2 regions of the Aneurinibacillus uraniidurans genome follow, and region 2 is predicted to be linked to the other one. Evidence: riboswitches for the same ligand, from Rfam matches in the RefSeq annotation. Region 2 holds a riboswitch; the other holds the start of a gene.
What was found. Region 2 has a riboswitch for S-adenosylmethionine ahead of metX (homoserine O-acetyltransferase MetX). Riboswitches for the same ligand answer to the same signal wherever they lie in the genome.
Positions count from the first base shown of each region.

Region 1: it holds a riboswitch for S-adenosylmethionine, as region 2 does, so the genes downstream of both, PO771_RS11285 (alpha/beta hydrolase) here and metX (homoserine O-acetyltransferase MetX) in region 2, are expected to answer to the same signal.

Region 1 covers NZ_CP116902.1:2,255,646-2,263,311, reverse strand. The annotation lists gene sstT (serine/threonine transporter SstT) at 1-316, shown strand, start outside; gene PO771_RS11290 (trimeric intracellular cation channel family protein) at 501-1,118, shown strand; gene PO771_RS11285 (alpha/beta hydrolase) at 1,669-2,496, opposite strand; SAM riboswitch class I at 2,571-2,674, opposite strand; gene PO771_RS11280 (DUF456 domain-containing protein) at 2,859-3,347, shown strand; gene lexA (transcriptional repressor LexA) at 3,418-4,041, opposite strand; gene yneA (cell division suppressor protein YneA) at 4,258-4,539, shown strand; gene PO771_RS11265 (DUF896 domain-containing protein) at 4,609-4,833, shown strand; gene PO771_RS11260 (YneB family resolvase-like protein) at 4,892-5,536, shown strand; gene PO771_RS11255 (U32 family peptidase) at 5,681-7,666, shown strand, end outside.
Region 2 covers NZ_CP116902.1:719,197-726,862, reverse strand. The annotation lists gene PO771_RS03680 (acyl-CoA thioesterase) at 1-203, opposite strand, end outside; gene bioB (biotin synthase BioB) at 297-1,334, opposite strand; gene sdhB (succinate dehydrogenase iron-sulfur subunit) at 1,500-2,249, opposite strand; gene sdhA (succinate dehydrogenase flavoprotein subunit) at 2,252-4,036, opposite strand; gene PO771_RS03660 (succinate dehydrogenase cytochrome b558 subunit) at 4,048-4,698, opposite strand; gene metX (homoserine O-acetyltransferase MetX) at 4,980-6,089, opposite strand; SAM riboswitch class I at 6,192-6,301, opposite strand; gene PO771_RS03650 (biotin transporter BioY) at 6,437-7,015, shown strand; gene PO771_RS03645 (aspartate kinase) at 7,089-7,666, opposite strand, start outside.

The DNA of each region.
Region 1 (7,666 bases), 1.5 Mb from region 2:
GGCGGTTCATACACTTGGTATTCAGGTGGACATTCCTACAGCCATCATCCTCAGCGTACTATCAGCTATATGTGCTTGTGGTGCTTCAGGGGTTGCTGGTGGATCTTTGTTACTGATTCCTCTAGCATGCAGCTTATTTGGAATCCCAGCTGATGTTGCTATGCAGGTAGTTGGAGTAGGCTTTATCATCGGTGTTTTACAAGACTCTTGTGAAACAGCGCTTAACTCATCTACAGACGTACTTTTCACAGCAACAGCTGAATTTAAAGAGCGGCGTAAAGAAGGAAAAGAAATAAATATCAACAAAGTAGCATAAAGAAGAAATCTGATTGAACTACACCCTAATTGTTAGAAGCGACTAACAATTGGAGGTGTAGTTTTTTATTATCTGGATGATTAATCACTACATGAGAAGCGGATGAACTTCTCTTTCTTTTTTTTCAGATTCTTGATACGCTGTAAAAAGATAAAACAACACAAGAAATACAGGGGGAGCAGTCATGACATGGGATATCCTGAACGTGATTGGGACAATTGCGTTCGCATTGAGTGGTGCAGTCGTAGCCATGGAGGAGGAATATGATATATATGGCGTATTCGTCCTTGGAATGGCCACGGCGTTTGGCGGTGGAGTGCTGCGCAATATTTTTATCGGCATTCCGGTTCCGACCTTATGGGAGCAGGGACCCCTTCTGTGGACGGCGACCATTGCGATGGCAATTTGTTTCTGCCTGCCGGTTGCGCTAATTCGATATTGGAAGCGCTGGGAACAGCTGCTGGATGCAATTGGACTGGCAGCGTTTGCCGTACAGGGGGCGTTGTATGCAACACAGTTGGGTCGTCCGCTAAGTGCGGTTATGGTAGCGGCCGTTATGACCGGAATCGGTGGCGGTATGATTCGCGATGTGCTGGCTGGACGTAGGCCGATGGTGCTGCGCGATGAGATTTATGCATTGTGGGCGATTCTTGCCGGACTTCTCATCGGAACGGGGATCATTTCCCATTCCAATCCGATACAGTTGTATGGGCTGTGTGCGCTCATTACGGTTCTGCGTATGTTGTCTGTTTTCTATAAATGGCGCTTGCCGCGCCGTGGTTTGCAGAAAGGTTTGATCTAATATCGTCATAAGAAATAGGCTGTCCCGAAAGTCAGAAGATGGCGAACGGGACAGCCTTGTTTTTCTTGGTGGAGGGTTTCGCCAAAGTGTGGTGGAGGAGCCGGGATCGGGTAGGGCCTCGTCACTTCGCTACGAAGTAGGGGCTGTCCGCTCCTAGCATACTTTGGGGAAACATCATCAAGCAATATCAAGAAGCTGAGCTTTGCTATGCAGGTAAAAAATAAAGGAAGCAGGCTTTCGAAAAGACAGTGGCTACCCGAGCAAATCCATTCTGGCGAAGAGAGTTTTTTGTAAATCAAAACGTTGTGCGGGGAGTGGGAGAAGGAAGGAGAAAGAGCGCCTGTATGCGCCTACACAGCGGAGGGAGAGCGGCGAACGAGCCTTTGCCCGCAATTCTTCGATGAATCAACATCGTAGTCCTTTCTTTGCGGGCACGTTCGTCGGTCTCCCGGAGCGGACAGTCCCCACTTCCGTGCAAGTGTACCGAAGCGAGAGCTCCTTCCTTCTCCTACTCCCTCTCACCAACCCTTGTTGATTCTACAAAAAGAGGCTAGATCGTCCAGTCGCTCCATTCACTTTTTTGCGCTTCAACTTGCGCAAGCCAGTCGGAAGTAGCTGAGAATAATTCGCGTCGTCCAGCAAGAGAGGCGAAGACATGGTCCGCTCCGTCAATTAGCTTTGTGTCACACCGTCCAGCCGCGCGTCGCCGCAGCGATTCACGATACAAGCCGCAATAATCGCACGGAATGTCTGTATCATTTGTGCCGTGTGCGACAAATACATCTCCATAAAATACAGACGCCGTATCAGCTAATGGCTGCACATGAGCAAGTGAATGAAAAAATGCAGGGCGGAGGGCATATCCGAGATGATCCGTCGTGCCTGTTTGTTCGGCTTCTTCATATGCATCACGGCCGACAATGCGGACAATATCATAAAATGGATGTGCAACTGGCGCCCATAAAATTAAAGAAGATACGCGCGAATCGCGATTAGCTGTCAGACGAGCAACGGCACCGCCCAGACTGTGTCCAAGCAAGGTAATGCGCGAGGCGTCGACACAATCGATACTTCGTACATAGTCGAGTACGTGGCGTGTTTGGGCAATGAATGATTCCATTGTATTGTCGCCATATTTCCCGCCGCTTTCCCCACATCCGGCATAATCAAACCGGAGCACGAAATAGCCTTCTTCAGCAAATCGACGTGCAGCCTCTACGAACAGTCTGTTCTGACCGATTCGGCTACCGACGAATCCGTGACAAATAATAATCGCGGGCCAGCGTTTATTCGGGTCGCAGCGTGTGTGGGGCGCTGGATAATGAACAGTGGCCGCTAATTCAATTTTATCGTAGGAAATGTGAATGACTCGTTCCATAATTGTCGCCTCCTGAAATAAAAAAATCCCTATTCTGTACGGAGAAAAGGGACAAGTGAATGCAAAAGTCCGCTTCCTCATCTGTCAGAACCACTCGTTCTGTAGGATGTGGCACCTTGCAGAATTGCTGGTTGCCGGGCTTCATCGGGCCTATTCCCTCCGCCGCTCTTGATAAGAAATGGATCACCATATAAAGTTCAACCGATATCGTTATGATTAGTATATATAAAAGCGGAATCGGGCGTCAAGGATTAATATAAACAATTCTTATTTATATACTATGAATTAATTGTACTAAAATACTGCGTACATAAACATATACCAAATAAAAACATGATAAGATAAAAAAAGGAGGGATGGCTGTGGATGCGATAATTTGGACAGGAATCGGCGTGTTATTTTTGTTAAGCCTGGCGGGTGTTATAATCCCGATCATTCCTGATGCACTGCTTGTGTGGATTGGATTTTTAACATACAAATTTGCGCTCGGTCATGTACCGTTAACGTGGACGTTCTGGGTTCCGATGACCGTACTGACAGCTTTATTGATCGGGGCAGATTTGCTATCGAACGCGTATTTTCTGAAAAAGTATGGGGGAGATAAATGGTCCATGATCGTGGCTACGGTCGGCCTATTGGCTGGACCGCTGCTTCTCGGGGCTTTTCTGGGGCCATTTGCGATTTTGGTTGGTCCGTTTCTTGCGGTCTGGGGCCTTGAGGTGGTACGAGGAAAAGGGGCCTTGGCAATGCGAATTGCGACTGGAACGGTACTCGGATTTTTAAGCAGCACCGTTGCAAAAATTATCATTCAACTGGTTATGATTATCTGGTTCCTGATCGTTGTGTTATAACGCGTATATAAGAAGAAAGAAGACCCACTGGCTACTAAAAGTCAGCGGGTCTTCTTTCTTCTTGTATGGCTTAGTGAATGTTGCGGTATACGCCGATAACTTTGCCAAGAATCGTTACAGCTGGAAGTAAAATTGGTTCCATGGATTGATTCTCTGGTTGAAGGCGGATGTGATTTTTTTCTTTAAAGAAGCGCTTCACAGTTGCTTCGTCTTCCTCGGTCATCGCCACAACAATATCTCCATTATTGGCAACCTGCTGCTGACGGACGATTACGTAATCGCCATCGAGAATTCCGGCGTCTATCATGCTTTCGCCTTGAATGCGCAGCATATAGACAGTATCCGCTCCTACCATGTTCTCCGGTAGAACAAAATGCTCTTCTACATTTTCTACAGCGGTAATAGGCAGACCTGCTGTGACTTTGCCCAGGACTGGGACGGTGACAGTCTTAATCCCTATTGGTTCAAGATCTCCTCTTTCACCATCTAGAATCTCAATGGCACGCGGCTTAGTCGGATCGCGACGAATCAGCCCTTTTTTCTCCAGGCGAGCGAGATGACCGTGAACAGTTGAGCTGGAAGCAAGCCCAACGGCTTCTCCGATCTCACGGACAGAAGGCGGATATCCTTTTTCTTTGACTTCGCGCTTTATGTAATCCAGGATGGCAAGCTGGCGGCTGGAAAGCTTTTTCATAGATTTACAACTCCATTCCCCACGGTATATTTTGTTCCTATTATATCAGTATTGTTCGCTATATACAAACATAAGTTCGAATTTTTGTTGACAAGAACACAGGTTCGGTTTACTATGATTTCAGAACGAACGTTCTTATTTTGGTGGGCGTTCTATTACAACAGGACAAGCATATAATCAATCATAGAAGCAGACATACGGGAAGGGGAAGTGAATATGAGCAGGAAGTCATTATGGATCGGAATGATCATCGGAATGTGTGTATGCAGCACGGCGAGCCTTGTATTTGCATCGATCGGGGGCGACCAGTCTACGAAGCCAGCGGGCATCGAGGTTACCGTTCAGGCCGGGGATACGCTTTGGAAAATTGCGAAACGTTATAACGAACAGGCGCATATGTCTACCCAGGAACTCATGTATTACATACAGCAAGAGAATCAGTTGAGCAGTGCTATTATCCATCCAGGGGACGTATTGATCGTTCCGCTAGAATCGTAATTACGAACGTTTATTCCATGCTAGAACTGTGTTATAATAATACTCATGTTTTATGAGAGGGGTTCACGCATGGTAACGGAAGAGAAAATTCGTCGAATTAACGAACTGGCGGCTAAAGCGAAAACGCCGGCAGGCCTTACGGATAACGAGAAGGCGGAGCAGAAAGCGCTTCGTGCTGAATATATTCAGGCTGTACGCCAATCTTTGCAAGTCAACCTCGAATCGATTCACCTGGTGGATGAAGACGGGAAAGATCTTGGTCCGATTTCGAAGAAGCACAAGCCGAAGCATTGACAAAAACCCTCCTGCTAGCCGGAGGGTTTTTTTAATACGTAGATGAGGAGAATATAGTATGAACGTTGTCATATATGCACGCGTCAGCACAGAGCGGAAGGAACAGGAGACAAGCCTTGTGCGACAGCGTGAGGAACTGCGCCAGTATGCGAGTCAGCACGGGTGGCAGGTTGTACGAGAGATCGAGGAAAAAGCGAGCGGATTCGAGATGGAGCGTACCGGCATGATCGAAGCGCTTGATCTTTTGACGAATGGAGAAGCGGAAGCGATCCTCGTACAAGATGAGACACGGCTTGGGCGCGGCAATAGTAAGATTGCACTTCTGCATCAGATTCGTAAGCTTGGAGCGCGTGTGTTCGCATGTGATAATGATGGCGAGCTGCAAGTCACCGAGATGGAAGGGATGGTGCTTGAAATTCTCGCGATTGTTGAAGAATACCAGCGCCGCCTGATCAATCATAAGATTTCGCGCGGCATGCAGCGGGCAATTGCGGAAGGATTCCGGCCGGAAAAAAACTTGAAAAATCTCGACCAAGGTGGCCGCAAGCGCAATGAACTGCCTATTGAGGAGATTGTACGTCTGCGAGCGAAAAAATTGACCTTTGAAGATATTGCGGTTGTGCTGCGCGGACTCGGTTATGAAGCATCACGTGCTACGGTGCATCGCCGCTACCGGGAATATGCAGCGGAACAGGAAGAGTAAGCAGTCCTCGGGACTCGCTTTCTGATCGGGTTCGTTGTATAGTAAGAGTTTGAGAACTTTACGCGCAGGAAGGATGAACAGAAAGTGACTGCGATTACGAGAAATAGCGTCGAACTTCTCGCTCCCGCAGGTAATTGGGAGTGCATGAAGGCTGCCGTAGTGAATGGCGCCGATGCGATATTTTTTGGAGTGGAAAAATTTAATGCCCGGGCTCGGGCTGATAATTTTCGGGTGGATGATTTGCCGGAGATTATGGCTTATTTGCACACGTATGGTGTAAAAGGCTATTTGACGTTTAATATTTTAGTGTTTGAGAACGAGCTGAAAGACGCACGTGAACTCGTCGATGCCTGTATGAATGCAGGGGTAGATGCAGTAATTGTGCAGGACTTCGGTCTTGTCAAAGCAATTCGGGAGATGTCACCGGACTTCCCGATTCACGGTTCTACTCAGATGACGATTACATCACCGGAGGCGGTTGAGTTCGCGTCACAGTACGGCATGGAGATTGTTGTGCTTGGACGCGAGAACAATTTGAAGCAAATCCGCACCATTGCTGGAAAAACTAACACGCCGCTTGAAGTGTTCGTACACGGAGCGCTCTGTGTATCCTACTCTGGCCAGTGCCTAACATCCGAGATGTGGGGCGGACGGTCTGCGAACCGAGGAGAATGTGCGCAGGCATGTCGCCTGCCGTATGATCTGATGGTTGATGGCGAACAAAAAGAGATGGGTAATGTTGCTTATTTGCTGTCACCGAAGGATTTGGCGGCGATTGACCTGATTCCAGACTTAATTGAAGCGGGCGTCAGCTCCTTTAAAATTGAAGGTCGGATGAAAACACCGGAATACGTAGCGAACGTGGTGAGCAAATATCGCCGCGCCATCGATGCGTACTTTGAAGGGAAAGACTACACGCCGTCTGATCGCGAAGTGCGGGAATTGCAGCAAAGCTTCAGCCGCGGCTTTACGCATGGATTCCTCGAAGGAACCAACAATAAAAAGCTCGTCGATGGTACATTTCCAAAAAGCCGGGGTGTGTATCTCGGAACGGTTAAAAAAGTGTTGAAAGATGCTGTGCTTTGCGACCTGGAAGCACCGCTAAAGCGCGGGGACGGCATCGTGTTCGATGCGGGCCACCCGCAGGAGAAAGAAGAAGGTGGGCGCGTATACGATCTGCGTAGAAACGGGCGCAAGGTCGAGGGTGAAGTCGAACAAGGCCGAATTGAGATTGTACCGGGTCGGAATGATGTGAAGCTGCGCCGTGTACAGGTAGGGGACAAGATCTGGAAAACGAACGATCCAGAGCTTGATCGCCGTCTGCGGAAAACGTTTGAAACGGACCAACCGTATCGTCTGTTCCCGCTGACCGTAAGTGTACGTGGACAAGAAGGAACACCACTTACGGCTGAGTGGATCGATGAAAATACCGGAAACCGCGTAACTGTTACTTCTGAGATGAACCTGGAAAAAGCGATGAAGCGTCCGCTTAGTCAGGATTATCTAGCAGAGCAGTGGGGTCGACTTGGCGGGACGATCTATGAATTGCACGCGCTTGATATGGAGCTTGCAGGTGAGGTAATTGTTCCGGTTAAAGAGTTGAATCGCATGCGTCGGGATGCGGTGGAGCAGTTGATGGAGCAGCGCCAGAAGCCGCGTGTGTATGCACGTAAAGAAGCGAGTGTGCAGCAAGCAGTTGCACAGACAAACGCAGCACAACATGATCCGGAACTCGTTGCGCTTTGTCGCACAGTGGAGCAGGTGCGAGCGGCAGCTGCAGCAGATGTGGAGTATGTATATGCTGATTTTGAATTTACGCGGGACTATCCAGAAGCTGTGCAGATTGCCCATGATCACGGCAAACGCATTGCGCTCTCGACGCCGCGCATTCATATGCCAGGTGAGAACGGTGTGCTAAATAGCATCGTAAAAGCAGGGCCAGATGCGATTTTAGTGCGCAATCTAGGAGCGCTCTCATATTATCGTCAAGCAGGGGTCGAACTGCCGCTGTTTGGTGATTTCTCATTAAATGTGGCCAATCATAAGGCGGTAGAAGTGTTTGCTGAGAACGGACTGACTTGGATTACCCCTTCGTATGACTTAAATATTCAGCAGATGGTCGATATGCTA
Region 2 (7,666 bases):
GCTTTATCGTGCAGTACTTCATCCCCTATATGCAGTCGATCAAAATAGTCAACCCGCCCCTGTTCGAAATACACAAGGTAACTCACATTATTGACGTGGCCGGACATGTCCGTTTCACAGTAACGAATTTTGATATCGGTTTCAAAATGAAAAGATTTCATCCATGTTTCAAGATCTGGCTGAATGTATGTCGCTTTTCCCATCGTTCCACTCCTAGTGTTTTTCCCTTATTTTATCAGAACTATAAAAAAACAAAAACTCCCGTGTATTACGGGAGCTTTTCAATACATGTATGCTTATGCCATTACTGTCGGCGGCTCGCTATCATAGGCACATTCTTCAATTTCAAAACCAAGATCTTCAATCATTTCATGGTCAAAGCGCATCTTTTGGCCATCTGTCGTTAAATAATCGCCAACGAAGATTGAATTTGCGGCGTACAGCCCCATCGGCTGAAGATGACGCAAGTTCACTTCTCGGCCTCCGGCAATCCGAATTTCTTTTGTCGGGTTAATGAAACGGAACAGTGCTACGACTTTAAGTGCTTTTACCGCACCTACTTTTTTCATGCTTTCCAGTGGTGTACCCGGAATGGCATTCAGGAAGTTGACCGGAATGGAGTCAGCATTCAGCTCATGCAATGTGTACGCCATGTCCACAATTTCTTCATCCGTTTCGCCCATGCCGATGATTACACCAGAGCAAGGTGACATGCCGGCATCTTTAATCGCATTTAACGTGTTCAGGCGGTCTTCATACGTATGCGTAGAGGTAATGTTTTCATGATTGCTTGCTGCAGTGTTGATATTATGATTGAATCGGTCCACCCCAACTGATTTTAGCTTTTTAGCTTGTTCTGGTGTGACGAGTCCTAGGCAGGCACAGATTTTCATATTGTGCTGTTCCTTAATCTCTTTCACCGCTTCAATAACATTATCAACTTCCTTATCAGTCGGACGGCGACCGCTCATAACGATGCAGTATGTACCGGCTTTTGCTTCTTTCGCTTTCAGCGCCCCATCTACCAGAACATCTTTGGAAAGCTGCGGATATTTCTCAATCGGTGCATTCGATACAATCGACTGTGAGCAGTACCCGCAATCTTCTGGACAAAGACCGCTTTTAGCATTGATGATCATATTCAGTTTAACTTTATTGCCATAATAATGACTGCGAATACGGTATGCAGCCTGTAGAAGGCTCAAAATTTCTGTATCCGGTGCCTGCAAAATAGATTGTGCTTCTTCCTTGCTCAATTGACGCCCGGCCAGTACATCTTCTGCTAATGCCATCCAATTCGTTGTCGGTTTTGTTTCCATCACAGGTATGCTCATACGTCACTCTCCATTATTGTAAACTTTTATATAATCTTAGTTAACAATAATTATACGGACTATTCTTTCAGTATGTCAACCTTGATAAGAAATAGGTTGTCAAAAGACAAAACCCCCTGCATCCTCTATTAAAAGAATGCAGGGGGTTTCTCACTCTCTTCCGTACTAGTTACGGAAGAAGTTTTTAATAGAATACAACGTAGTCGCACGATTCATCGCGGCGATTGACGTTGTAAGTGGAATGCCTTTCGGGCAAGATTGCACACAGTTCTGGGAGTTACCGCAATCTGTAACGCCACCCTCACCCATGATTCCTTCAAGGCGCTCTTCTGCGTTCATTTTACCTGTTGGGTGTTCATTGAACAGACGCACTTGAGAGATCGCAAATGCACCAATAAACGGTGATTTATCATTTACGTTCGGGCATGCTTCCAGACATACACCACATGTCATACAACGAGACAGTTCATAAGCCCACTGACGATCTACTTCCGGCATGCGTGGTCCTGGACCAAGATCATGCGTACCATCGATCGGAATCCATGCTTTTACACGTTTCAATCCATCGAACATACGGCTGCGGTCGATAGCCAGGTCGCGTACAACCGGGAATGTGCTCATCGGCTCAAGGCGGATCGGCTGTTCAAGCTTATCTACAAGAGCTGTACAAGATTGGCGCGGCTTGCCATTGATAACCATCGAGCACGCACCGCACACTTCTTCGAGACAGTTCATTTCCCATACGATTGGAGCCACTTGCTTGCCATCTGCTGTTACCGGATTACGGCGAATTTCCATCAGGCAGCTAATGATGTTCATGTTCGGACGGTATGGGATTTTGAATTCTTGCTTATATGGTGCTGATTCAGGAGTATCCTGACGAGTAACAACCAAATGAATTGTTTTTTCAGCCATGATTATTTCACCTCTTCTTTCTTATCAGCCACTTTATGCTTCGAAGAGTAGTCACGTTTACGAGGCTGGATCAGCGAAATATCAATATCTTCGTACGAAATCTTCGGTCCGTTTGTAGCTGGATCGAATTCAGCAATGGTTGTTTTCATGAAGTCCTCATCATTACGATCCGGGAATTCCGGTTTGTAATGCGCACCACGGCTTTCGTTACGGTTAAGCGCACCGAGTGTAACAACGCGTGCAAGTTGCAGCATGTTCCACAGTTGACGTGTAAACGAAGCGCTCGCATTGCTTGATTTTGCTGTATCGTTGATGTTGATTTGCTGATAGCGCTGCATGAGTTCTTGAATCTTCTCATCTGTCTGCTTCAGCTTATCATTGTAACGTACAACCGTTACGTTATCAGTCATCCATTCGCCAAGTTCACGGTGGATTACATACGCGTTCTCTGTACCGCTTGTCATGCTAGTAATGCTATCGTATTTGTCTTGTTGTTTTTTCGCTTCTGCATCGAATACAGACGAAGATACGTCTTCTGCAGACTTATCAAGGCCTTTAATGTATTCAATCGCTTTCGGACCTGCCACCATGCCGCCGAATACAGCGGACAGGAGCGAGTTCGCACCAAGACGGTTTGCACCGTGCTGCGAGTAATCACACTCACCAGCTGCAAACAGACCTGGGATATTTGTCATCTGGTTGTAATCAACCCACAGACCGCCCATAGAATAGTGAACAGCCGGGAAGATTTTCATTGGAACTTTACGCGGGTCGTCCCCTGCGAATTTTTCATAGATCTCGATGATACCACCGAGCTTAATGTCAAGTTCGTGCGGATCTTTGTGAGACAGGTCAAGATATACCATGTTCTCACCGTTGATGCCGAGTTTCTGTACAACGCACACGTCAAAGATTTCACGCGTTGCAATATCACGCGGTACAAGGTTACCGTATGCTGGATACTTCTCTTCAAGGAAGTACCACGGTTTACCGTCTTTGTATGTCCATACACGACCGCCCTCACCACGAGCAGACTCGGACATCAGGCGCAGTTTGTCATCACCTGGGATCGCAGTCGGGTGGATCTGGATGAACTCACCGTTTGCATATTTAACACCCTGCTGGTAAATCGCAGACGCTGCTGTCGCTGTGTTGATAACAGAGTTTGTTGATTTACCAAAGATGATACCAGGACCACCTGTTGCCATAATAACGGCATCAGCTTTGAATGATTTAACTTCCATTGAGCGCAGGTTTTGCGCGGTAATACCACGGCATGTACCTTGCTCATCTACAACAGCGGACAGGAATTCCCATCCTTCGTATTTCGTAACAAGACCATTTACTTCCCAGCGGCGAACTTGCTCGTCCAACGCATACAGAAGCTGCTGACCTGTTGTTGCACCAGCAAATGCTGTACGGTGGTGTTGCGTACCCCCGAAACGACGGAAGTCGATCAGACCTTCTGGCGTACGGTTGAACATAACGCCCATACGGTCGAACATATAAATGATACCAGGTGCTGCATCACACATTGCTTTAACTGGCGGTTGGTTCGCAAGGAAGTCGCCACCATAAATGGTATCATCGAAGTGAATCCACGGGGAATCGCCTTCCCCTTTTGTATTAACTGCCCCATTAATACCGCCCTGTGCACAAACAGAGTGGGAGCGTTTTACCGGAACAAGTGAGAACAACTCAACCGGATAACCGGCTTCCGCAGCTTTAATAGTCGCCATGAGGCCTGCGAGACCGCCACCGACTACGATGATTTTACCTTTACTCATGCTCTAACCCCCTATTTCTGAATGGCCTGAGCCACATCAACCGGATTCGCAAATGCAAACAGCGCCATCAGACCCATGGCAGACATCAGTACGAAAATCGCCATTGTCACATATGTAGAGATGCGCTGTGCACGCGGACCGACTGTAATGCCCCAGCTAACTGCAAAGCTCCAGAGACCGTTCGCGAAATGGAACACGGCAGAAAGAAGGCCGATGATGTAAAATGCAAGCATTACCTTGTTCGCGAGAATGTCATTCATGAGTGTAAAGAGACCGTTGGCATCTGTTTTGCCGATCAGCATTTGGATTTTTGTTTCGTATACGTGCCAGGTAATAAAGATGAGAGTAATTACGCCCGTAACGCGCTGCAGCATGAACATTGTGTTACGGAAATAGCCGTAGTTGCCAACGTTGTTTTTTGCTTGGAAAGCAATGTACAAACCATAAATACCATGGTACAAAATCGGTAAGAAAATAAACAGAATTTCAATCAATGCGAGGAACGGAAGTCCCTCCATGACTTGTACGCGCTCCAGGAAGGCTGGCTCGCCGCGTGTTGCGTAATAGTTCACAAGTAAGTGAACGAACAGGAAGCCCCCAATCGGAACTACGCCGAGTAGGGAGTGAAGTTTACGGTTGAAAAAATGACGATGATTCATCATTTTCATATTCCCCCTTTCATAATGGTACCCTCTGGTTTTTCTAGTTTGGCATTTTTTTCACAAATTCATGCTTGTTGGCTACTCTCTCCTGCCACTATAAAACTATAAAATCCTCTCTCTCTCCACTCCTCCTTCGCCTCTGCGGCAGTCTCTGACATGAAGAAAAGCTCCCTGTGAAGGAAGCCTATGAAAATGAAGACTTTGTGACAAATTCATTTTACTCTCTGGAGGGGTTAGCGTCAAGGAAACCTCTGATAGAAATTGTCGAAATTAATCGATAATCAATAGGGAGCAGCGGCCTGCTTGCACACCCTTACATACTGCTCGTTCAGATAGGATTCTACCAACGGTCCGATCTTCACAAATTCGACAAGAAAGCCATCATGGCCATAAATGGAATCAATGTAGTGATATTCCACATTTTTTCCAGCTACCTCCATCATCGCCACTACTTCTTCCTGATGATCAGCCGGATACAATAAATCATCAGAAATCGCAATCGAAAGGACATGCGCCTGGATGCCTTCAATCGCCTTCTTAATCCCGCCACGATTGCGTCCGATATCATGAGAGTCCATCGCTTTTAACAAATACAAGTAGCTGTTAGCGTCAAACCGATCGACCAGTTTCTGTCCGTGGTAGCGCAAATAGCTCTCGATTTGGAAAGTGGAGTCAAATTTCGTCACATCTCCCTTATCATCTTTCAGACGGCGACCAAATCGGTATTCAAATAAATCTGCGGTTCGATACGTGATCATCCCAAGCATCCGGGCGATAGACAGCCCATTTACCGGCCCTTTTCCTGGGTAATAATGTCCACACTGCCAGTTCGGGTCAGATAAAATTGCCTGTCTGCCGACATCATTATATGCGATCGCCACAGCTGACAAACGAGCACAAGTTGCAATCGGAACGACAACTTCCATCATCTCTGGATACGATGCAGCCCATTCAAATACTTGCATTCCTCCCATCGATCCACCGATTACCGCAAATAACTTATTAATCCCAAGCTGCCGTACCAATTCATACTGTACCTGCACCATATCCCGAATCGTTACAACGGGAAAGTCAGCTCCGTACGGCGTATTAGACTCTGGATGAAGCGAGGCTGGGCCTGTCGTTCCTGCACAGCCGCCTAATACATTAGACGTAATGACAAAATATCGATTTGTGTCTACATATCGACCTGGCCCAATTAATCCTTCCCACCAACCTGGTGTTTCTTCGTCCCCTACCGCCTTCGCATCCCCTGTCAGTGCATGGCAAATGAGAATGGCATTGTTTCTCTCCGCATTCAGCGTCCCACTTGTTTCATACGCTACCTTTACCTGCCTAATTGTCTCCCCACATTCTAAAGTGATGCTTGAAAGCACCATCGTCTTTTCCATTATATCTGTCACTCCTTCCGAGCTTTTTCCGCTGCATCCATGAAAAAAGAAAAACCCTCTTCTTTATCGAAAAGAAGAGGGGCGTATGCCGATCCAGACCTCCTCTTATCTTCCAGAACAATACGTCCTGCTGGAATTGGCACCTTATCCGCATACTACTGCGGGGTTGCCGGGCTTCATCGGGCCAGTCCCTCCACCTCTCTAGATAAGAGCTATTCAGTTTTTTCAGTCTTTAATAATTATTTACAATACTACGTGCTTTAGAAAGCAATGTCAATATTGACAGTTCAGCACTACACTATGTAAACTCTAAATAAAATAAAGTTAACAAAAAGAGGGGACATACCATGCAAAGTCAACGTTTGAAAATGATGCTTCTTTCGGCCTTATTTTGCGCGATTATTTCTGTATGTGCACAGCTATCTATTTCTTTCCTCCCAATGGTTCCGTTCACGATGCAAAACTTTGCGATCGCTCTTGCCGTAATTATTCTCGGACAGAGATACGGAACACTGGCAGTATTGTTGTATATCCTGCTTGGCGCGATTGGGGTTCCGGTATTCGCTCAGTTTAAAAGCGGGGCGGCCGTGCTCATCGGTCCAACAGGCGGCTATTTGATTGGTTACATTGCCGCTGCACTCGTGATGGGCATGATGCTCAAGCGGGATAACCTAACAGTTGTCCGCGCTTTTCTTGCTAATGTAGTGGGCCTGGTTATTATTTATGCGTTTGGTGTCGCACAGCTTAAACTAGTTGCCCACCTGACATGGAACAAAGCGATTGCTCTTGGGATGACTCCGTTTATCGCACCTGATCTACTCAAAATTGCACTTGCGTCTTATGTCGGCGTTCTGGTCATCCGTCGCCTGAAAGCTGCGGGGCTTATGCCATCACATGCCCAGTCAAAAGCAGAACACGCCGCATAGTACGATTCAGCACACCTTATACACCATAGCAAAAGGCCGGTCCAAGAGACCGGCCTTTTGCTATGAATCTTCGTTATTGTGCGGAATGTACAACTGCGCGTTCTACTACGTCAAGCCCAAATGACGTATGCAGGCTGCGAACGGCATTTTCCATTTGCTCAAGCGGTACAACACACGATACTTTGATCTCGGATGTCGATACCATTTTGATTTCAATGCCTGCCTCTGCCAGACAGCGGAACATCTGAGCCGCTACTCCCGGATTGGTAATCATACCTGCACCTACGATGGATACTTTAGCCAGTTCTTCTTCCGCGACCGCATAGCCAAAGTGCAGATTTTCTTTTTCACGCAACAAAATTTGCAGCGTCCGCTTTACTTCATCTCCACTTACTGAAAATGAAACATTCGTTGTATCTGCCTCGTACGCACTCTGAATGATCACGTCCACGTTAATATGCTCGTCAGCCAGTGTAGTAAAGAGCTTCGACATCGTATCCACCTGGACCGGCATGTCTGCCACTGTAATTTTCGCTACGTTTTTATCATGAGCGACTCCGCTAATAATCAGTCCTTGTTCCATATCTGCTTCCTCCTGTACTCGTGTTCCTTCTTCATGACCAAAACTAGAGCGTACTACAAGCGGTACCC